DNA from 4 places in the Pseudomonas sessilinigenes genome. Region 3 is predicted to be linked to each of the others. Evidence: predicted binding sites of a transcription regulator. Region 3 holds the regulator's gene; each other region holds the start of a gene.
The links. The regulator FliA, encoded in region 3, starts transcription of late flagellar genes. The targets are predictions, from matches to a motif close to CTAAAGTTTNNNNNNNNNNNGCCGNTAA.
Positions count from the first base shown of each region.

Region 1: a site for FliA is predicted at 2,927-2,954, ahead of C4K39_RS09965 (methyl-accepting chemotaxis protein). Genes of this name have one in related genera too.
Region 2: a site for FliA is predicted at 2,496-2,523, ahead of flgM (flagellar biosynthesis anti-sigma factor FlgM). Genes of this name have one in related genera too.
Region 4: a site for FliA is predicted at 1,512-1,539, ahead of C4K39_RS16395 (methyl-accepting chemotaxis protein). Genes of this name have one in related genera too.

Region 1 is NZ_CP027706.1:2,102,598-2,107,348, reverse strand. Features, by position in the region: gene acnA (aconitate hydratase AcnA) at 1-1,781, shown strand, start outside; gene C4K39_RS09970 (CPBP family intramembrane glutamic endopeptidase) at 1,959-2,750, shown strand; gene C4K39_RS09965 (methyl-accepting chemotaxis protein) at 2,984-4,549, shown strand; gene C4K39_RS09960 (alpha/beta family hydrolase) at 4,613-4,751, opposite strand, start outside.
Region 2 is NZ_CP027706.1:3,621,194-3,625,944, forward strand. Features, by position in the region: gene C4K39_RS16680 (MFS transporter) at 1-728, shown strand, start outside; gene C4K39_RS16685 (flagellar brake protein) at 781-1,527, opposite strand; gene C4K39_RS16690 (flagella synthesis protein FlgN) at 1,624-2,091, opposite strand; gene flgM (flagellar biosynthesis anti-sigma factor FlgM) at 2,140-2,457, opposite strand; gene flgA (flagellar basal body P-ring formation chaperone FlgA) at 2,611-3,372, opposite strand; gene C4K39_RS16705 (chemotaxis protein CheV) at 3,448-4,380, shown strand; gene cheR (protein-glutamate O-methyltransferase CheR) at 4,424-4,751, shown strand, end outside.
Region 3 is NZ_CP027706.1:1,799,082-1,803,832, forward strand. Features, by position in the region: gene flhA (flagellar biosynthesis protein FlhA) at 1-62, shown strand, start outside; gene flhF (flagellar biosynthesis GTPase FlhF) at 74-1,396, shown strand; gene fleN (flagellar synthesis regulator FleN) at 1,515-2,345, shown strand; gene fliA (RNA polymerase sigma factor FliA) at 2,342-3,082, shown strand; gene C4K39_RS08510 (chemotaxis response regulator CheY) at 3,249-3,620, shown strand; gene C4K39_RS08515 (protein phosphatase CheZ) at 3,651-4,439, shown strand; gene C4K39_RS08520 (chemotaxis protein CheA) at 4,452-4,751, shown strand, end outside.
Region 4 is NZ_CP027706.1:3,561,353-3,566,103, forward strand. Features, by position in the region: gene C4K39_RS16385 (inorganic phosphate transporter) at 1-108, opposite strand, end outside; gene C4K39_RS16390 (transporter) at 354-1,376, opposite strand; gene C4K39_RS16395 (methyl-accepting chemotaxis protein) at 1,649-3,274, shown strand; gene C4K39_RS16400 (PepSY domain-containing protein) at 3,340-3,657, opposite strand; gene C4K39_RS16405 (sterol desaturase family protein) at 3,815-4,735, shown strand; gene C4K39_RS16410 (AraC family transcriptional regulator) at 4,704-4,751, opposite strand, start outside.

The sequences.
Region 1 (4,751 bases), 300 kb from region 3:
AGATCACCCTCGACTACCTGCGCCTGTCTGGTCGCCCAAGCGCGCTGGTGAAACTGGTGGAAACCTACAGCAAGGCCCAGGGCCTGTGGCGCCTGCCGGGCAAGGAGCCGGTGTTCACCGATAGCCTGGCCCTGGACATGGGCACCGTGGAAGCCAGCCTCGCCGGACCTAAGCGCCCCCAGGACCGGGTCGCCCTGCAGAATGTCGGCCAAGCCTTCAGCGACTTCCTCGACCTGCAGTTCAAGCCCACCAGCAAGGAAGAAGGTCGCCTGGAAAGCGAAGGCGGTGGCGGTGTCGCCGTTGGCAACGCCGACCTGGTCGGGGAAGCCGACTACCAGCATGACGGCCAGACCCATCGCCTGAAAAATGGCGCGGTAGTGATCGCAGCCATCACCTCCTGTACCAATACCTCCAACCCGAACGTCATGATGGCAGCCGGCCTGGTGGCCAAGAAGGCCGTCGAGAAAGGCCTGCAGCGCAAACCCTGGGTCAAGAGCTCCCTGGCGCCAGGCTCCAAGGTGGTGACTGACTACTACCAGGCCGCAGGCCTCACTTCGTACCTGAACCAATTGGGGTTCGATCTGGTGGGCTACGGCTGCACCACGTGCATTGGCAACTCCGGCCCATTGCAGGAGCCGATCGAGAAAGCCATCCAGAAATCCGACCTGACCGTGGCTTCAGTGCTGTCCGGCAACCGTAACTTCGAGGGTCGGGTGCATCCACTGGTGAAGACCAACTGGCTGGCCTCTCCGCCCCTGGTAGTGGCCTACGCCCTGGCTGGCACGGTGCGCATCGACCTCAGCCGCGAGCCCCTGGGCCAGGGCAAGGATGGCCAGCCGGTGTACCTGAAGGACATCTGGCCCAGCAGCCAGGAAATTGCCGAGGCCGTCGCCCAGGTCAACACGCGCATGTTCCACAAGGAATACGCGGAGGTGTTTGCCGGCGACGCCCAATGGCAGGCCATCGAAGTGCCGCAAGCCGCTACCTACGTCTGGCAGGACGACTCGACCTACATCCAGCATCCGCCGTTCTTCGACGATATCTCAGGCCCCTTGCCAGAGATCAAGGATATCGGCGGCGCGCGGGTCCTGGCGCTCCTGGGAGACTCAGTGACCACCGACCACATCTCCCCTGCCGGCAACATCAAGGCCGATAGCCCGGCCGGGCGCTACCTGCGGGACAAGGGCGTGGAACCCCGGGATTTCAACTCCTATGGTTCACGGCGCGGCAACCATGAAGTGATGATGCGCGGCACCTTTGCCAACATCCGCATCCGCAACGAAATGCTCGGCGGCGAGGAAGGATGCAATACGCTGTACATTCCCACCGGCGAGAAAATGGCGATCTACGACGCGGCCATGAAGTACCAGGCCACGGGCACGCCACTGGTGGTAATCGCGGGGCAGGAGTACGGCACCGGCTCGAGCCGCGACTGGGCGGCCAAAGGCACCAACCTGTTGGGGGTCAAGGCGGTCATCGCCGAGAGCTTCGAGCGCATCCACCGCTCCAACCTGGTGGGCATGGGCGTGTTGCCGCTGCAGTTCAAGACCGGCCAGGATCGCAAGAGCCTCAAGCTCAGCGGTCGCGAGACCCTGGATATCCTTAGCCTCAGCGGCACGCAACTGGCCCCGCGGATGAACCTGCAACTGGTGATCATCCGCGAGGATGGCAGCCGTGAGCAGATCGAGGTGCTGTGCCGCATCGACACCCTGAACGAAGTGGAATACTTCAAGTCCGGGGGGATCTTGCACTACGTCTTGCGCCAGTTGATCGCGGCCTGATCCGTGACAGCCACAGACACCGCCTTCGGGCGGTGTTTTTTATTGGGTTAACGCACACAAATCGACTGGCTATAATCCCCGCCCGCCAAACCTGACCGACCAGTCACAACAACGACTACAGATCAGGCGCCGGACAACGTCTCTGCAATACCCATTCTTTCGCAACAAGGATTCCCCATGACCGCTCTGCCATGGATGTACCTGGCACTCCTTTCCCTTGGCTATGCACTGGCCCTGAGCTACGGGCAACTGGGGCTGCTGGCCGCCCTCTCGCTCTTGCTGTTGTTGTGCGCCGGCTTCGCCGTGCGCCAGCAGCGCAGCACCATTGGCCAATACCTGGGCCACGGCCTGTTCGTGGTCGTCGCCCTGGCCCTGGCCATGCACTGGCTGCCCGGCTTCTACAATGGGCGCGCCATCGATCCGCAACGCCTCACTGATGACGCCGTGCCGTTTTCCCTGTACCTGAACCAGGACAAGCCACTGATCGGCTTCTGGCTGCTGTTGGTGTGCCCCTGGATCATTGGTCGGCGCTCTCTGCGCCTGTCGCTGTGTGCCAGCGTCCTGGCCCTGCTCTTGTGCGCCATCACTGCGCTGGGTGGCGCCTTGCTACTGGGCATCATCAGCTGGGCTCCCAAATGGCCGGACCAGGCCTGGCTGTGGGTACTGAACAACCTGCTGCTGGTGACCTTGGTGGAAGAGGCGCTATTCCGGGGCTATATCCAGGGAGGCCTGAGCCGACGCCTGAAACACCTGCCCTACGGCGAGAACCTGGCCCTGCTCGCCTCGGCCCTGCTATTCGGCCTGGCACACCTGGGAGCCGGCTGGCAATGGACGCTGCTGGCGAGCGTCGCCGGGATCGGGTACGGTCTGGCGTATCGGTTCGGGGGCCTGGGAGCCGCGCTGGCCACCCACTTCGGACTGAACCTGCTGCATTTCGGGCTTTTCACCTATCCAATGCTCGCCGGATAGGTCCGGACACTGCAAAACCGCAAGCAAATTGCCCAAACCAGTACTTCAGAAGTATTGACTGCCAAGGAAGAAGGTCAATGATTAGCCCCTCGCCAACGCCGGTGGATGCCGGCGCCGCATACGACGACACAACACACTCTGCCAATGAGACCGAATGCCAATTATTGAAAAATAGTTTCAATAATAAGCCGAAGCGGCCGATCACTTATCAAAGCCTTGCGGATTGAAAAAACATGCGTAATAACCAGCCTGTCACTCAGCGCGAACGTACCTTCCCGGCTCAACAACGGTTGATTTCCACGACCGATGCCAAGGGCGTCATCACCTACTGCAACGACGCCTTCGTCGAGATCAGTGGGTTCTCCCGCGAAGAACTGGTTCGCGCGCCGCACAACCTGGTACGCCACCCGGATGTGCCAGCGGCGGTATTCGCCCATATGTGGACCACCTTGAAACAAGGCCTGCCATGGATGGGTATCGTCAAGAACCGCTGCAAGACCGGCGATCACTACTGGGTCAACGCCTACGTGACCCCGGTGTTCGAAGGCAGCAAGGTCGTGGGCTACGAATCGGTACGGGTCAAGCCCACCGCCGAACAGGTGCGCCGCGCCGAATCCCTCTACAAGCGGATCAACCAGGGCAAATCGGCCATTCCCAAACGCGACAAGTGGCTGCCGATACTACAAGACTGGCTGCCGTTCATCCTGGTCAGCCAACTGAGCTTCATGATCGGTGCCTGGCTCAACTCCCACTGGGGCTTCGTCCTGGCCGCCGGTCTCTCGGTGCCACTGGGCCTGCTGGGCCTGACCTGGCAACAGCGCGGCCTCAAGCGCCTGCTGCGCCTGGCCGAACAGACCACCTCGGACCCCCTGATCGCGCAGATGTACACCGACAGCCGGGGTGCCCAGGCACGCCTGGAAATGTCGATCCTGAGCCAGGAAGCACGACTCAAGACCTGCCTGACCCGCCTGCAGGACACCGCCGAGCACCTCAACGAGCAGGCCCGGCAGTCCGATACCCTGGCCCACAACAGCTCCAGCGGCCTGGAGCGCCAGCGCCAGGAGACCGAACAGGTCGCCACCGCGGTCAACCAGATGGCGGCCACGACCCAGGAGGTCGCCAGCCATGTACAGCGCACCGCCGATGCGACCCAGGAAGCCAATCGCCTGACTGGCCGAGGCCGTAACATCGCCGGGGAAACCCGTGAAGCCATCCAGCGCCTGTCGGTGGTGGTGGGCGAAACCGGCCAGACCGTGACCCAGCTGGCCAAGGACAGCGACGAAATCGGTGGCGTCGTGGATGTGATCAAAGGCATCGCCGACCAGACCAACCTGCTGGCCCTCAACGCAGCCATCGAAGCGGCTCGTGCCGGGGAAATGGGTCGTGGTTTTGCCGTGGTGGCCGATGAAGTGCGCCAATTGGCGCAACGCACCAGCGAGTCCACCGGGCAGATCCACACCCTGATCGCCAAGCTGCAGCAAACCGCTGCCAGTGCGGTGCAGACCATGGACGCTGGCCATCGCCAGGCCGAAGAAGGCGTGGCCCGAGTGCTGGAAGCCGACCAGGCGCTGGTGGGCATCAGCGAAGCCGTGGCCAACATCACCGACATGACCACCCAGATCGCCGCCGCGACCGAGGAGCAAAGTTCGGTGGCCGAGGAGATCAGCCGCAACATCAGTACCATCGCCCAATTGGCCGACCAGACCTCGGAGCAAGCACAGCACTCGGCCGAACTCAGCGAGGCCCTGACCCATACCGCGCACACCCAGTACTCTCTGGTAGAACGCTTCAACCGCTAGGCCCAGGGCCAGGCAATAAAAAACCGGAAGCCGCTGCTTCCGGTTTTTTTTGCCCGACAATCCTTACCCCTGCCCCCGGAGGAATCCAGCGACCCGGCATGCCGTGGACTCAAGATGCTCTTCGTGGGTATGTCCGGATGCCTTCAGGGGCTTTAGGTCATGATCTGCCGCCGACAACCAGCACAGCTCGATGCTTGGCGCC
Region 2 (4,751 bases), 1.8 Mb from region 3:
TCGTCGGTTCGTTCTATGGCCTGGCGCCGCTCTATGCCTCGCAGCAGGGCCTGAGTACCGAGCAGGTGGGCCTGTTCATGGGGAGCTGCATCTTTGCCGGGCTGCTCGTGCAATGGCCCCTGGGGTGGTTGTCGGACCGCTTTGACCGGGCGCTGCTGATTCGCTGCTTCGCCTTGTTCCTGGCGGTGATGGCCTTGCCGCTGGCCCTCTTGCCTACAGTGCCTTTGGAGGTGTTGTTCATCCTGGGGTTTCTCTGCTCCCTGATGCAGTTCTGTCTTTATCCGCTGGCTGTGGCGTTTTCCAACGACCATGTCGAGGGTGATCGGCGGGTGTCGCTGACGGCGATGCTGCTAGTGACCTATGGCGTGGGGGCAAGCATCGGGCCTTTGGCGGCAGGGGTGTTGATGAAGTTGTTCGGCAGCCAGATGCTCTATGCCTTCTTCTGTTTCTTTGCGCTGGTGCTGGTCTGGCGGATACGGCCGAAGGCCGTGACCAACCTGCATCAGGTCGACGACGCTCCGCTGCATCACGTGGCGATGCCGGACAGCATGTCCAGTTCACCGCTGGTTGCGGCCCTCGATCCGCGGGTGGACGAGCAAGTGGTGCAGGACCAGATGCAAGTCGCCCCGGCAGAGGATGCCGTGCCAGGCGAAGAGCCTGTGGCCGAGGTGCCGACAGCGCAGGAGGCTGCAGTCGAGGAGCTTGGCGAGACAAAACCCCGGGAATGAAAAACGGGCAGTGCCTGGCGGCGACTGCCCGTTGTTCATAAGGCTTCGATGACTAGAGGTCGTCTTTGTCGAAGCGGCGTGCTTCACGCTGCAACTGGTAGACGAAGCGCTCTACCTGGCGCTGTACCAGGCCGCTCATGTTGTGAAAGCGTACACCGGCGAAGGTGGTGTCGATCCTTTCTTCATAGTGCAGGTAGCGCAGTTCCACGGGGGCGGTCATGCTGCCAAAGGGCAGGGCGGCGATGAAGCGCTCGTAGACCTGGCCCAGTTGCAGGCGTGCAGAAATCTCACCATCAAAGCGCAGCTTGCAGCCTGTGGCGGAGATATCCAGCAGTTTGCCGGTGAGTGGCGACTTGAGCTTGTCGCCGCCGAGTTCGATATCTACCAGTTGTGCCAGCTTCAGGGCTGCGCGGAAGGCATTGCGGCGCTGGTGGTAGACCACTTCGTCCGGCAGGGTGGTGCGATAGCAGCGGCCACCGTTGGATTCATCCAGGGTCGGTAGGCCATTGCTTTCCCAGGCGATGCGGACGCCTTCATGGAACCCTTCAACGCGAAACGGCTCGCCAGCCAGCATGAAACGCTCGCCATCGCGGGGGATCATTTCATCGAGCGCGATCATGTTGTCGTCGCGATCCACTTCCACCATATAGCTTTGAAAGCGCTGGCTGCGCTCATGGAAGGTGATGATCAGAGGGTCATGGCTCTCTTGTAGCAACCGCAGGTTGGAGGAAATCTCCAGTGCAGTGGTAAGCACCTTGGGCGGTTGCGGAGCATCTTCCGCGTTTGAGGCATTGAACACGGTTCATCAATCTCCAGACAGAATACGACTACACGCAATTGCTGGCATTCTGCCAGCATGTTTTGCGGCTTGGTAGCACGCGCTCATTTTTGCGGCCTAAGCCTGACTGAGTGGGCGGGGCTTCGCAAGCATCGAGGTGGAGCCGCGGGCGTCATAGAGTGCTGGAGGTTCGCCACCGTTGAGGATTTTCAGTTGGTTGGCGGTGGTGGCCTGCTGGATCTGGATCGAGCGGCCATTGAGCTCGTTGGTAGCCTGGCAGTCCGTGAGGAGTTGGGTCAGCAGGTCGCTTTGTTCCAGCAGCTGTTCGCCCAGGCTGGAATGGCTGGCTACCTGTTCGAGGCCTTCGCGATTGGCTGGCAGGCCGAGGCTGTCCAGAAGCAATGTGCGCTTGCGGCCATGCTGCTCCAGCAAGACGATCAACGCCTGCTTTTGCGCCAGAATGTCTTCCAGCAGTGGCATATCGCGGCCATGCAGGGCTAGGGATTCGGCTCTGAGCAACTCCAGCAGTTGTTGAGCTGGAGCAAGGTCGTCGTTGATCAGTTGCAGTAGATTGGTATCGTGCATGGCTGGCCTTGGGGATTAAGCGTCCAAAAGCCTGGCGCAAGCCTGTGGCTAGCGCAGGGCTTCGAAGTTGAGCAGTTTGCTGGCTATACGGTTGCTGTCGACTTTGTAGCTGCCATCGGCAATGGCTTGCTTCAACTCTGCCACTCGGGCTTTGTCGGCAACAGGCTGATCGCGCAGCTTGTCTGTGATTCGTTGCAACTGTTGGGCCTCATTGCTGAGGTGGACCGATTCCCCGCTTTTGCTGGTCTCGGCCGAAGTCGTCAGCGGCGCGGATTTGCCGGCATCGCCGGTTTCCTTGCTGGCGCTGGTACGCGTACTGCCTGTCAGTGAAGGGGAACTGTTCAAACGGCTGAAGTCGATGACCATGATGAAGAAAACCTCTGGGTATTTGGACGCTTGCCATGTTCTCGGCCATATCGTGAAAAACTTTAGGCTCAATTGTCGGCAAGCCAACGCAGTTATCGGCAACCCAAGTTCGTGACCACAGTTTAGGGAACGAGCAGGGCGAGCGCCAGTTATCTACATCGCCACTTCTACCTGGCCTGGCGCTATGACACGGGCCTTGATCACTCGCTGCGAGTTCAGGTTCTTCACCCTGATTTGCTCACTCAGCCCTCCATTGGACAACGCTTCCCCTGGCATTCTTACATTCAAGCTGCCGCTGCGTGCCGATATCACTACCTGATCACCCTTGCGTACCACCTCGGCCTGCTCCAGGTGGGCAAGGCTGATGACTTGATCTGCGACCATTGGTCGGACAAGTTTCTGTCCAATGGCCTGGTCAAGCGAGGTCAGGTAGCTCTGGCCGCCCTGGCTGATATCTCGTTCGCGCAGCGCGACATCCTCTGGCTCGATGATGGCTGTGCGTTTGAGAGGGCGAACGCTGGTGACCACTTCACGAAACAGCTTGACCTGTGCCGGGACGAATACCGTCCAAGGCGACCCCCCGTCGCAGCGGACCTTGACGGTTACCCGACCCAGCGGTTGTGCCGGGCTTTCCAGGGTAGCTGTCAATTCCTTGTCGCAGGCAGGCATGCGCATCCGGGGATCCAGCTGATTGACTTGGATTTCGTAGCGTCCTTCCGTTTGACTGGTAGCCAGGTAGTCTTCTACCGTGAATTCAAGAAACCCTTGAGTCACGCCGATAAGCAAATCAGGCAGGGTGACCGAATCAGCAACGGCAGGGCCGCCAGGGTTTAAAATGCACAACATGGCAAGGCCGCAGAGTAATTGGCGGCTTTGCGATGTCAGGCGTCGAAAAAATGTCGTTTTGGCGTTCATAACAGTTAAAAAGCAAGCGCCGTGCCGTTTAGCAATGAGCGTGCGTCGGATCTTAAAGCTTTGGGGAGTCTGGGCATGGCTGGTGTAATGGATTCGGTAAACCAGCGCACGCAACTGGTTGGGCAGAATCGCCTGGAGCTGCTGTTGTTCCGTCTGGACGGCGAGCAGCTCTATGGGATCAACGTATTCAAGGTTCGCGAGGTGCTGCAGTGCCCCAAGTTGACCCTGATGCCCAAATCCAGTCCTGTGGTGTGCGGTGTCGCGAATATTCGAGGGGCGACCATTCCGATCCTGGATCTGGCAATGGCTACGGGTTCTGGTGGCTTGCAGGACCAGAGCAACCCGTTCGTCATCATCACTGAGTACAACACCAAGACCCAGGGGTTCCTGGTGCGCTCGGTAGAACGCATCGTCAACATGAACTGGGAAGAAATCCATCCGCCGCCCAAGGGCACCGGACGCGATCATTACCTGACGGCGGTGACCCGGGTGGATAACCAGCTGGTCGAAATCATCGACGTGGAGAAGGTCCTGGCGGAAGTCGCGCCTACCTCCGAGGCGATCTCGGTCGGCGTGGTGGATGTCGAGACCCAGCACAAGGCAATTTCCCTGCGTGTGCTGACCGTTGACGATTCGTCGGTGGCCCGCAAGCAGGTCACTCGTTGCCTGCAGACCGTGGGCGTCGAGGTAGTGGCATTGAACGATGGACGACAGGCGCTGGATTACCTGCGCAAGCTGGTGGATGAAGGGAAGAAGCCGGAGGAGGAATTCCTCATGATGATTTCCGACATCGAGATGCCTGAAATGGACGGTTACACCCTCACGGCCGAGATACGTAATGATCCACGCATGCAAAAGCTGCATATCATCCTGCATACTTCGTTGTCAGGGGTGTTCAATCAGGCGATGGTGAAGAAGGTCGGTGCCGATGACTTCCTTGCCAAGTTCCGTCCTGATGACCTGGCATCCCGGGTTGTTGACCGGATCAAAGCAGCAGACCACAGCTGAGGGCAACAGCCCTTGGTGGACATAGATTTAAGAGGCGGCAGCATTGTCTACGGGTAATTTGGATTTTGAACAGTTCCGGGTCTTCCTGGAAAAAGCCTGTGGTATTTTGCTCGGGGAAAACAAGCAATATCTGGTCTCGAGCCGTCTCAACAAATTGATGGAGCAGCAAGGTATAAAAACCTTGGGTGAGCTGGTCCAGCGTATCCAGACCCAGCCTCGTGGCGGCTTGCGCGAGATGGTCGTGGATGCCATGACGACCAACGAAACCTTGTGGTTTCGCGACACCTATCCGTTCGAGGTGTTGAAGAACAAGGTGCTCCCCGAGGCGATTAGGGCCAACCCCAACCAGCGCTTGCGGATCTGGTCCGCGG
Region 3 (4,751 bases):
ACCAGGAAATTCCTGACAACAAGCAAGTGACCATCGTTGCGACAGTAGGGCCCAACGGCTGAGGTAGTGGGTTATGCAAGTTAAGCGTTTTTTCGCCGCCGATATGCGTCAGGCCATGAAGCTGGTTCGTGATGAGCTGGGCGCTGAGGCTGCCATCATCGGCAACCGCCGGATCGCCGGTGGTGTCGAGCTGACGGCGGCGCTGGATTACAAGTTGTCGGCACTGTCGCCGCGGGTTCCGAACATGGAGCTCGAGGACGAGCTGCGCAAGACTCAGTCGCGGATCGTCACGGCCCAGGCCGAACTCAGCCTGCGCAGCGAGGGCGACAGTACCTCGATGACCAACCGTCAGTTGTTCGCCGGCCTGCCGTTGACCGCCGCCGAGCCCCTGATCGAACCGACCCTGACCGAGCGCCCGCGCCCGGCGCCAGCCCCTGCTGCACCGGCGGTGGACAATCGTGCCCTGGATTCGATGCGTTTCGAGCTCAACGGCCTGCGCGAGCTGCTGGAAGTCCAGCTGGGCTCCCTGGCCTGGAGCCAGTTGCAGGGCAGTCGTCCGGAGCAGGCCAATCTCTGGCGCCGGCTGCAGCGCATTGGCCTTTCCGGCCCGCTGGCGCGCGACCTGCTGGCCTTGATCACCGATATCGACGAGCCTCGCCAGGCCTGGCGCATGCTCCTGGCCCACCTGGCGCGGATGATCCAGACACCGGAGCTCGAGCCTCTGGAAGAGGGCGGGGTGATTGCCATGGTCGGCCCGGCCGGCATGGGCAAGACCACGACCCTGGCCAAGCTGGCGGCGCGCTATGTGCTCAAGTACGGTGCGCAGAACATCGCGCTGGTGAGCATGGACAGTTATCGCATCGGCGCCCAGGAGCAACTCAAGACCCTGGGGCGGATCCTCAATGTCTCGGTGACCCATGTCGACCCTGGCCAGTCCCTGGCCCAGGCCCTGGACCCACTGTTGCGCAAGCGCGTGGTGCTGATCGATACCGCCGGCCTGCAGGCCAGCGATCCGGCGCTGCGCATGCAACTGGAAAGCCTGGCCGGTCGCGGTATCCGGGCGAAGAACTACCTGGTGCTGGCCACCACTAGCCAGAAGCAGGTGCTGACCGCCGCCTACCACAGCTACAAGCGCTGCGGCCTGGCCGGTTGCATCCTGACTAAACTGGATGAAACGGCCAGTCTTGGCGAGGTATTGAGCCTGGCCATCAGTCACGAACTGCCGGTTGCCTATCTGACCGATGGGCCGCGGATTCCTGACGACTTGCATCTGCCCCGCCGGCATCAGTTGGTGAGCCGCGCAGTGAGCGTGCAGATGCAGGAAGAACCCAGCGAAGAGGCCATGGCCGACATGTTCGCTGACCTGTACCACAATCCGGCCAAGCGGGTCGGTTGAGGTACTCATGGATAGATTGCAGCGTATCTACATCGATGGTCTGCCAGGCACTGTTCCAATGGTGAACACGCAGCCAGTTATGTGGCCCCGTCTAAGTAAGACAAGGTAAAGAAAGAACATGGGCAGCATGCATCCCGTACAGGTGATTGCGGTGACCGGCGGCAAAGGTGGCGTCGGCAAGACTAATGTGTCAGTGAACTTGTCCCTGGCTCTGGCTGAGCTCGGCCGGCGGGTGTTGCTGCTGGATGCCGACCTGGGATTGGCCAATGTCGATGTCCTGCTGGGACTGACCCCCAAACGTACCCTGGCCGATGTCATCGAAGGGCGCTGCGAGCTGCGCGATGTGCTGCTCCAGGGCCCGGGCGGCATCCGTATCGTGCCGGCAGCCTCGGGCACCCAGAGCATGGTGCACCTGAGCCCGGCCCAGCATGCCGGCCTGATCCAGGCCTTCAGCGACATCGGCGACAACCTCGATGTGCTGGTGATCGACACTGCTGCGGGTATTGGTGACTCGGTAGTCAGTTTTGTCCGCGCGGCCCAGGAAGTGCTGCTGGTGGTCTGCGACGAGCCGACCTCGATCACCGATGCCTACGCCCTGATCAAGCTGCTCAACCGCGACTACGGCATGAACCGTTTCCGGGTCCTGGCCAACATGGCCCAGAGCCCCCAGGAAGGGCGCAACCTGTTTGCAAAGTTGACCAAGGTCACTGATCGGTTCCTGGACGTGGCCTTACAATATGTCGGCGCAGTTCCCTACGACGAAAGCGTGCGCAAGGCCGTGCAAAAGCAGCGTGCGGTCTATGAAGCCTTTCCTCGTTCGAAATGTGCATTGGCGTTCAAGGCCATCGCGCAAAAAGTCGATACCTGGCCATTGCCGGCGAACCCTCGCGGGCACCTGGAGTTTTTTGTCGAGCGGCTAGTGCATCAAACAGCGGGACCGGTGCTATGACTGCCAGTGGCTACAACCTCTACAAGAAGTCGGCGCGTGACAGCCAATACGAACTGATCGAGCGCTATGCGCCCCTGGTCAAGCGTATTGCCTATCACCTGTTGGCGCGGTTGCCGGCCAGCGTCCAGGTGGAAGACCTGATCCAGGCCGGGATGATCGGTTTGCTCGAAGTGTCGACCAAGTACGACGCGAGCAAGGGTGCGAGTTTCGAGACCTACGCGGGTATCCGTATCCGCGGTGCGATGCTCGACGAGGTTCGTAAAGGCGACTGGGCCCCGCGTTCGGTGCACCGTAATACGCGCATGGTCAGTGATGCCATTCGCGCAATTGAAGCTAAAACCGGTCGTGACGCTAAAGATCACGAGGTTGCGGCCGAACTTCAATTGAGCCTCGATGATTATTACGGGATTTTGAACGACACCCTGGGCAGCCGACTGTTCAGTTTCGACGACCTGTTGCAGGACGGCGAACACGAAGGGCTGCACGAGGATGGCGCCAGTGCTCATCTCGAGCCGTCACGGGACCTGGAGGATGAACGCTTCCAGGCCGCGTTGGCGGATGCGATTGCCAATTTGCCGGAGCGCGAGCGACTGGTGTTGGCGCTGTACTACGACGAAGAGCTGAACCTCAAGGAAATCGGTGAGGTCCTGGGGGTCAGCGAATCGCGGGTCAGCCAGTTACACAGCCAGTGCGCGGCCCGCTTGCGGGGGCGTTTGGGGGAGTGGCGAGCGCGCTGACAGGCAGTGTGGGGACACTGCGCCCAAGACCGGTCGGGCCTTGTGCCTGGCCGGTTTTGCAGTATGTGCTCCATGCAGTCGTTGCGTGTTATGCCGGATTGATTGAATGGCGTATCCAGGTACTGGATGCGTTTAAGACTGCTTGGAGGTCGAATTGGACAAGAACATGAAAATCCTCATCGTTGATGACTTCTCAACGATGCGGCGGATCATAAAAAACCTGTTGCGTGATCTGGGTTTCACCAACACGGTCGAGGCCGACGATGGCACCACTGCCATCCCGGTTCTCAACAGCGGGAGCATCGACTTTCTGGTAACGGACTGGAACATGCCGGGCATGACCGGTATCGACCTGCTGCGTCATGTGCGCGCCGATGAAAAACTCAAGCACCTGCCGGTACTGATGGTCACTGCCGAAGCCAAGCGTGAGCAGATCATCGAAGCCGCCCAGGCCGGCGTAAACGGCTATGTCGTCAAACCATTCACGGCCCAGGCGCTGAAAGAGAAGATCGAGAAGATCTTCGAACGCATCGGTTGAGATGCGTAGCCATTGCGCCACGGGGGAGCTATGGAGCATAACGAATCTTCACTGGGCGACTTTGAGTCGACCCTGAAAAAACATGCGCTGGAGCTGGTCGAAAGCCTGGAAAAGGGCAAGTTCGGCGAAGCTGTGCAACTGATCCATGAGCTCAATCAGACCCGTGACCGCGGCCTGTACCAGGAAGTGGGCAAGCTCACCCGCGAGTTGCATAGTGCGATCGTCAATTTCCAGATCGATCCGCACATGCCGCAAGCCGAGGAAGTTTCACAGATCACGGATGCCACCGAGCGCCTGTCCTACGTGGTCCGGCTGACGGAAGCCGCGGCCAACCGCACCATGGACCTGGTGGAGAGCAGCACCCCGCTGGTCAACGGCCTGAGCAGCGAAGCCCAGGCGTTGAGCGTGGACTGGGGGCGCTTCATGCGGCGCGAGGTCGGGGCCGAGGAGTTTCGCGAGCTGGCGCGTCGGGTCGACAGTTTCCTGACTCGTAGCGAACAGGAGACCCGTACCGTCTCGGGCCACCTCAACGACATTCTTCTGGCGCAGGATTACCAGGACCTTACCGGCCAGGTGATCAAGCGCGTGACCCAGTTGGTCACGGAAGTCGAAAGCAATTTGCTCAAACTCGTCTTGATGGCCAGCCAGGTCGATCGTTTCGCCGGCATCGAACATGACCGTGCCTCGATCCTAGCGGAAAAAGATCCGCAAAAACATCTCGCTAAGGGTGAAGGTCCGCAGATTCATGCCGATAAACGGGAAGACGTTATGTCCGGTCAGGACGATGTAGACGATTTGCTTTCCAGCCTTGGATTCTAGGAGCACCCATTAATGAGCTTCGGCGCCGATGAAGAGATCCTTCAGGATTTCCTGGTTGAGGCCGGCGAGATTCTAGAGCAACTGTCCGAACAACTGGTCGAGCTGGAAAGCCGGCCGGATGATGCGGATCTGCTCAACGCAATTTTTCGCGGTTTTCACACTGTTAAAGGGGGCGCCGGCTTCCTCCAGCTCAACGAGCTGGTGGAGTGCTGCCATATCGCCGAGAACGTCTTCGACATCCTGCGCAAGGGTGAGAGGCGTGTCGATTCGGAACTGATGGATGTGGTGCTCGAAGCGCTGGACACGGTGAAC
Region 4 (4,751 bases), 1.8 Mb from region 3:
GGCCAATATCGCGAAGAACACCACGAGGGTGAAGGGGCCGGGTTTCTTATCCAGTTGCGGTTTGGCGTCGACGCTGGGGGAGGCGACGGTCAGGGAAGGGGTGGCCATTGCTGGACAATCCTGTGGCTGGAAGGAATGGCTTCCATGATCGTTGCCGAATGTTACAGGCAGACTGCCCCAGGTCATGGTTTGTGCAATTGACTGGCCCGTTGATCCGTTTGCCCCGGCGGCTCGTGCCGAGCCGTGCGCAGACTGCGGCAGCGGCTACACGAGGCGGGGTTGCGGATACGCTGGTGCTGTAGCCGCTGTCGAGCGCCAGCGAGGCTGCGTACGGGCGCGCAGCGGCCGCAGGGTCAGTAGTCCTGGCGTTTGCGAAAGGCCCAGCGCCCGGCGATCACGGTGAAGGTGACCACCAGCGCCACCAGGATCCAGAAGCCTTCCGGATCGCCGGAGAACGGAATGCCGCCGACGTTCATGCCGAAGAAGCCGGCGATGATGTTGATCGGCAGGGCCAGTACCGTGACCACGGTCAGGGTGAACAGGGTGCGGTTGCTCTGTTCGTTGAGGTTGGCGGCAATTTCCTCTTGCAACAGCTTGATCCGCTCCCCCAGGGCCGTGAGGTCGTTGATGATCAGGGCGAACTCTTCGGTGGACTTGCGCAGTTCCTTGACGTCGTCCTTTTGCAGCCATTGTGGCGGTCGGTTGAGCAGGCGCAGCAACGATCCGGGTTCCAGGGCCAGCAGCCGTTGCAGGCGCACCAGCACCCGGCGCATGGCTCCCAGTTCGGCACGGTTGGCCGAGGCCCGGGCCGCCAGCAACTGGTCTTCGATCTGGTCGACGCTGAGGCTGGTCTTGCGCACGATCTGGGTCAGGATTTCCCCCTGGTCCCGTAGCAGGTGCACCAGCAGCTCAAGGGGCGAGCGGAACTGTTCGCCAGCCTTGACCGAGGACCGCAACTTGTCCACCGAGTGCAGGGGTTGCAGGCGAGCACTGATGATCAGGTTGCTGCGCACGCAGACCCACAGGGTGGAGATGTCCGAGGACACCATGCTGCTGAAGTTGAACACCACGTCGTTGACCACCGCCAGCAGGGCCGAGTCCACGTGCTCGATGCGAGTCGAGCGCGAGCCCTCATGCAACGCTTCGAAGAACTCCTCGGGCAGTTGCAGGTGGGCCTGCATCCAGCGCTCGCAGGCGGCATGGGCCAGGTTCAGGTGCAGCCAGAGAAATTCATCCTGGTGTTCGGCAGATTGCAGGGCTTGCAGGGCCTTGGCCGAATCCAGTTCGCGACCACGTTCGCCGGGGCGGAAGCGGTAACCGTAGAGCAGGCCAAACAGATCGGAATCGCGGTGACTCTGGTCGATGCTGTGGTTCATGGGGGCTCGCAGGAGGGACGGTGCCTGGCGCGGGTTTCACAGGTTCACTTGAGCCACATCATGGCAATGCTTTTTGACGGTTTTGTGACAATTGAAAGTCCATGATTCGCCGCGTTATACCGGTGGTCGGCGGCCCTCAAGAATGTGTCGTCGATGCCGATCACGCTCACATGCCACGTGCATTCGAGCTGTCTCGAATGTGCCCGACAGGGAAGTTCGGACTTACGCATGCCTTTTCGGGCCTGTTCCTTCCCTGCCATGAGATCTCCTCGATGTTTTTGCAAAAATCCCTGAGGGCGCAAATTCTTGCCCTGCTGAGTGGCAGCCTGCTGGCGATGCTGTTGATCGCCCTGGCGTGTTTTCAATTGCTGTCCAATGGCGTGCAGAGCTACCGCGAGCTGATCGAAGGCCCGTTGCACAGTTCGCAGCTGATCGACGAGGCCAACCTGCAGTTCAAGATCCAGGTGCAGGAGTGGAAGAACGTGCTGCTGCGAGGCAAGCAGCCCCAGGAAATGAACAAGTACTGGCAGCAGTTCGAAGATCGTCAGCGCGACGTGCAGAGCATTTTGGGACAGTTGGCACAGACCCCAGACCTGGACGCGTCGCTCAAGAGCCGGGTCCAGCGCTTGGCCCAGGAGCATCTGGCCCTGGGCCAGGCCTACCAGAAGGCCCGTGATGCCTATGTGGCCGGTGGCGCCGATCCGAGTGCCGGCGATGCTGCGGTCAAGGGCTTCGACCGTGCTGCCAGCGACCAGATGAGCGAGCTGGTGACTGAACTGCGCAAGCAAGGCCAGCAGCAGTCGTTGCAGATCAGCTCGGCCGCCGATCGTACGGTGTGGCTGGGCATCCTGGTGATGCTCGTCTCCGGCCTGTTGATCGGCCTGCTCAGCCTGTGGCTGGTCAACCGCAGCCTGGTGGAGCCGATTCGCCAGTTGATCGACTACGTGGCCCAGCTCAGCCGTGGCCAGTTCTCCCAGCGGGTGGACAACACGCGCCAGGACGAACTGGGCAAGCTGGCGGCCGCGGCCAACACCCTGCGCGACTTCCTCGCCCAGACCTTCACCAGCCTGCAGCGCAGTGCCTCGGACCTGGACACCTCGAGCGGCGAGCTCAACTCCATCGCCACCTTGATGTCCCAGGGCACCAACGAGCAGTTCAGCCGTACCGACCAGGTGGCCACGGCGATGAACGAGATGTCCGCCACGGCCCAGGAGGTGGCGCGCCATGCCGCCGACGCTGCCCGTGCCGCCGACGATGCCGACCAGTCGGCGCAGCAGGGCGAGCAGGTGATGCAGAGCACCATCGATAGCATCACCCAGATGCGTGGCGAAATCGCCAATACCGCGACCGTGATCCGTCGCCTGGAAGCCGACAGCGGGCGGATCGGCAAGGTGCTGGAGGTGATCCAGGGCATCGCCGAGCAGACCAACCTGCTGGCCCTCAACGCCGCTATCGAGGCGGCCCGGGCCGGCGAGGCCGGGCGTGGTTTTGCCGTGGTCGCCGACGAGGTGCGCAGCCTGGCGCAGCGCACCGCGGCTTCGATCACCGAGATCAACCAGATCATCCAGACCGTGCAGACCGGTGCCGTGGATGCGGCCCAGGCCATCGAGAGCGGTCAGGAGCGCAGCGAGCAGAGCGTGCAACAGGTGACCGAGGCCGGGGCCATGCTCGAGCGCATCACCCAGGCGGTGGAAGCGATTCGCGACATGAACCGGCAGATCGCCACCGCTGCCGAGGAGCAGACCTCGGTGGCCGAGGACATCTCGCGCAACCTGACCGAGATCACCTCCATCGCCAGCACCAACCTGGACAACGTCCAGCGTACCGAGGCGGCGAGCCGCAACCTGCATGGCCTGTCGGGACAACTGAACGAAGTCACGGCGCGCCTGAGCGCCTGATCCCGGGACCCGCAAAACACAAGGCCGCGCCCCTTATAGAGGCGCGGCCTTGTGCTATCTGCCGGTTACCGGTCTTGTTTGTTGGCCAGGACCTGGCCGGTCTTGGCATCCAGGTCCACATCCCACTCGATGCCTTTGCCGTCGCGCAATTCCACCTGGTAGACGTAGGCGCCGCTGGCAGTCTGTTCCAGCTCGGTGTCGGTGATGTTGGCGGCGCTGGTGCCGGGGTGCTGGGCCAGGGCCAGCTGGTTGAGTTTCTCCAGGTCCATGATGGCGCCCGACTTGAGCAGGCCCGGGATCAGGTCTGGACGGACATCGGCCTGGGCCAGGCCAGCGGTCAGGGTCAGGGCGGTGGCGGCCAGTAGTGCGGAGAATTTGCTCATGGATGATTCCTTGGGGGTGATGGGTTTGGATGGACACAGGTTAACCAGCGCAACTTAATTCACCCTTAATTCCCGCCACCGATTGCGCCGTTTGTTCAAGCCTGTGGCCGTGGGTGGCCGGCAAGCTGCTGTCTCCTTAATGATGGAGACAAGACGGATGAAACGAATGCTTGCGTGGTTGTATGGGCCGCTGTTCTTTGGTGGTTTCATCGGCGCCGGTGTCTGGTGGATGGGTAGCGCGGGCGGCTCGGCAGCGGGCCTGCTCTGGCTATTCCTGGCGGCCCTTGGCGTGTCCTTCCTGGCCGAATGGGGTTTGCCCTATGAGCCCGCCTGGAACCGCTCCCACGGGGATCGGTTGCGCGACTGCCTGCACGCCGTGGTCAACGAGGGGTTGAATGCCATCGGCCTGCTGGCGCTGCCGGGGCTGGCGATGCTGCTGGCCCATGAGGGCTTGTGGCCCCGGGACTGGCCGCTCTGGGGGCAGTTGTTGCTCGCGGTTACCGTCGCCGACTGCGGGATCACCCTGGCGCACTACGCCAGTCACCGTTGGGCCTGGCTCTGGCGCCTGCATGCGGTGCACCACAGCGTGCAACGCATGTATGGCTTCAACGGCTTGCTCAAGCATCCTTTGCACCAGTTGCTCGAGGCTTCGGCGGGGCTGTTGCCGCTGCTGGTGCTGGGTATCCCGCTGCCGGTGGCGCAATTGCTGGCCCTGGCCATCGGTGTCCAGTTGCTGTTGCAGCACTCCAATGTCGACATGCGCCTTGGTGTGCTGCGCCTGGTGTTCGCCTGGGCTCCGGTGCATCGCTTTCATCACATGAAGTACGGTCGTGCCGGGGATGTGAACTTCGGTCTGTTCTTCAACCTGTGGGACGGGTTGTTAGGTACCGCTTTCTATCGACATGACTATCAGATGCGCCCGGGGGATCTGGGTATAGGCAGCCGTCCGGATTATCCGGTGAACTACTGGGGGCAATTGCTCGAGCCTTTCAAGGCCCAGCGCTACAGCGCCGAGCCCAAGGTGCCACAGGCCTTGCGCCGGCAGGTCAAGCCAGCAAACGCGTCTTCAGGGTCTTGAGAGCCTGGCCCGCGGT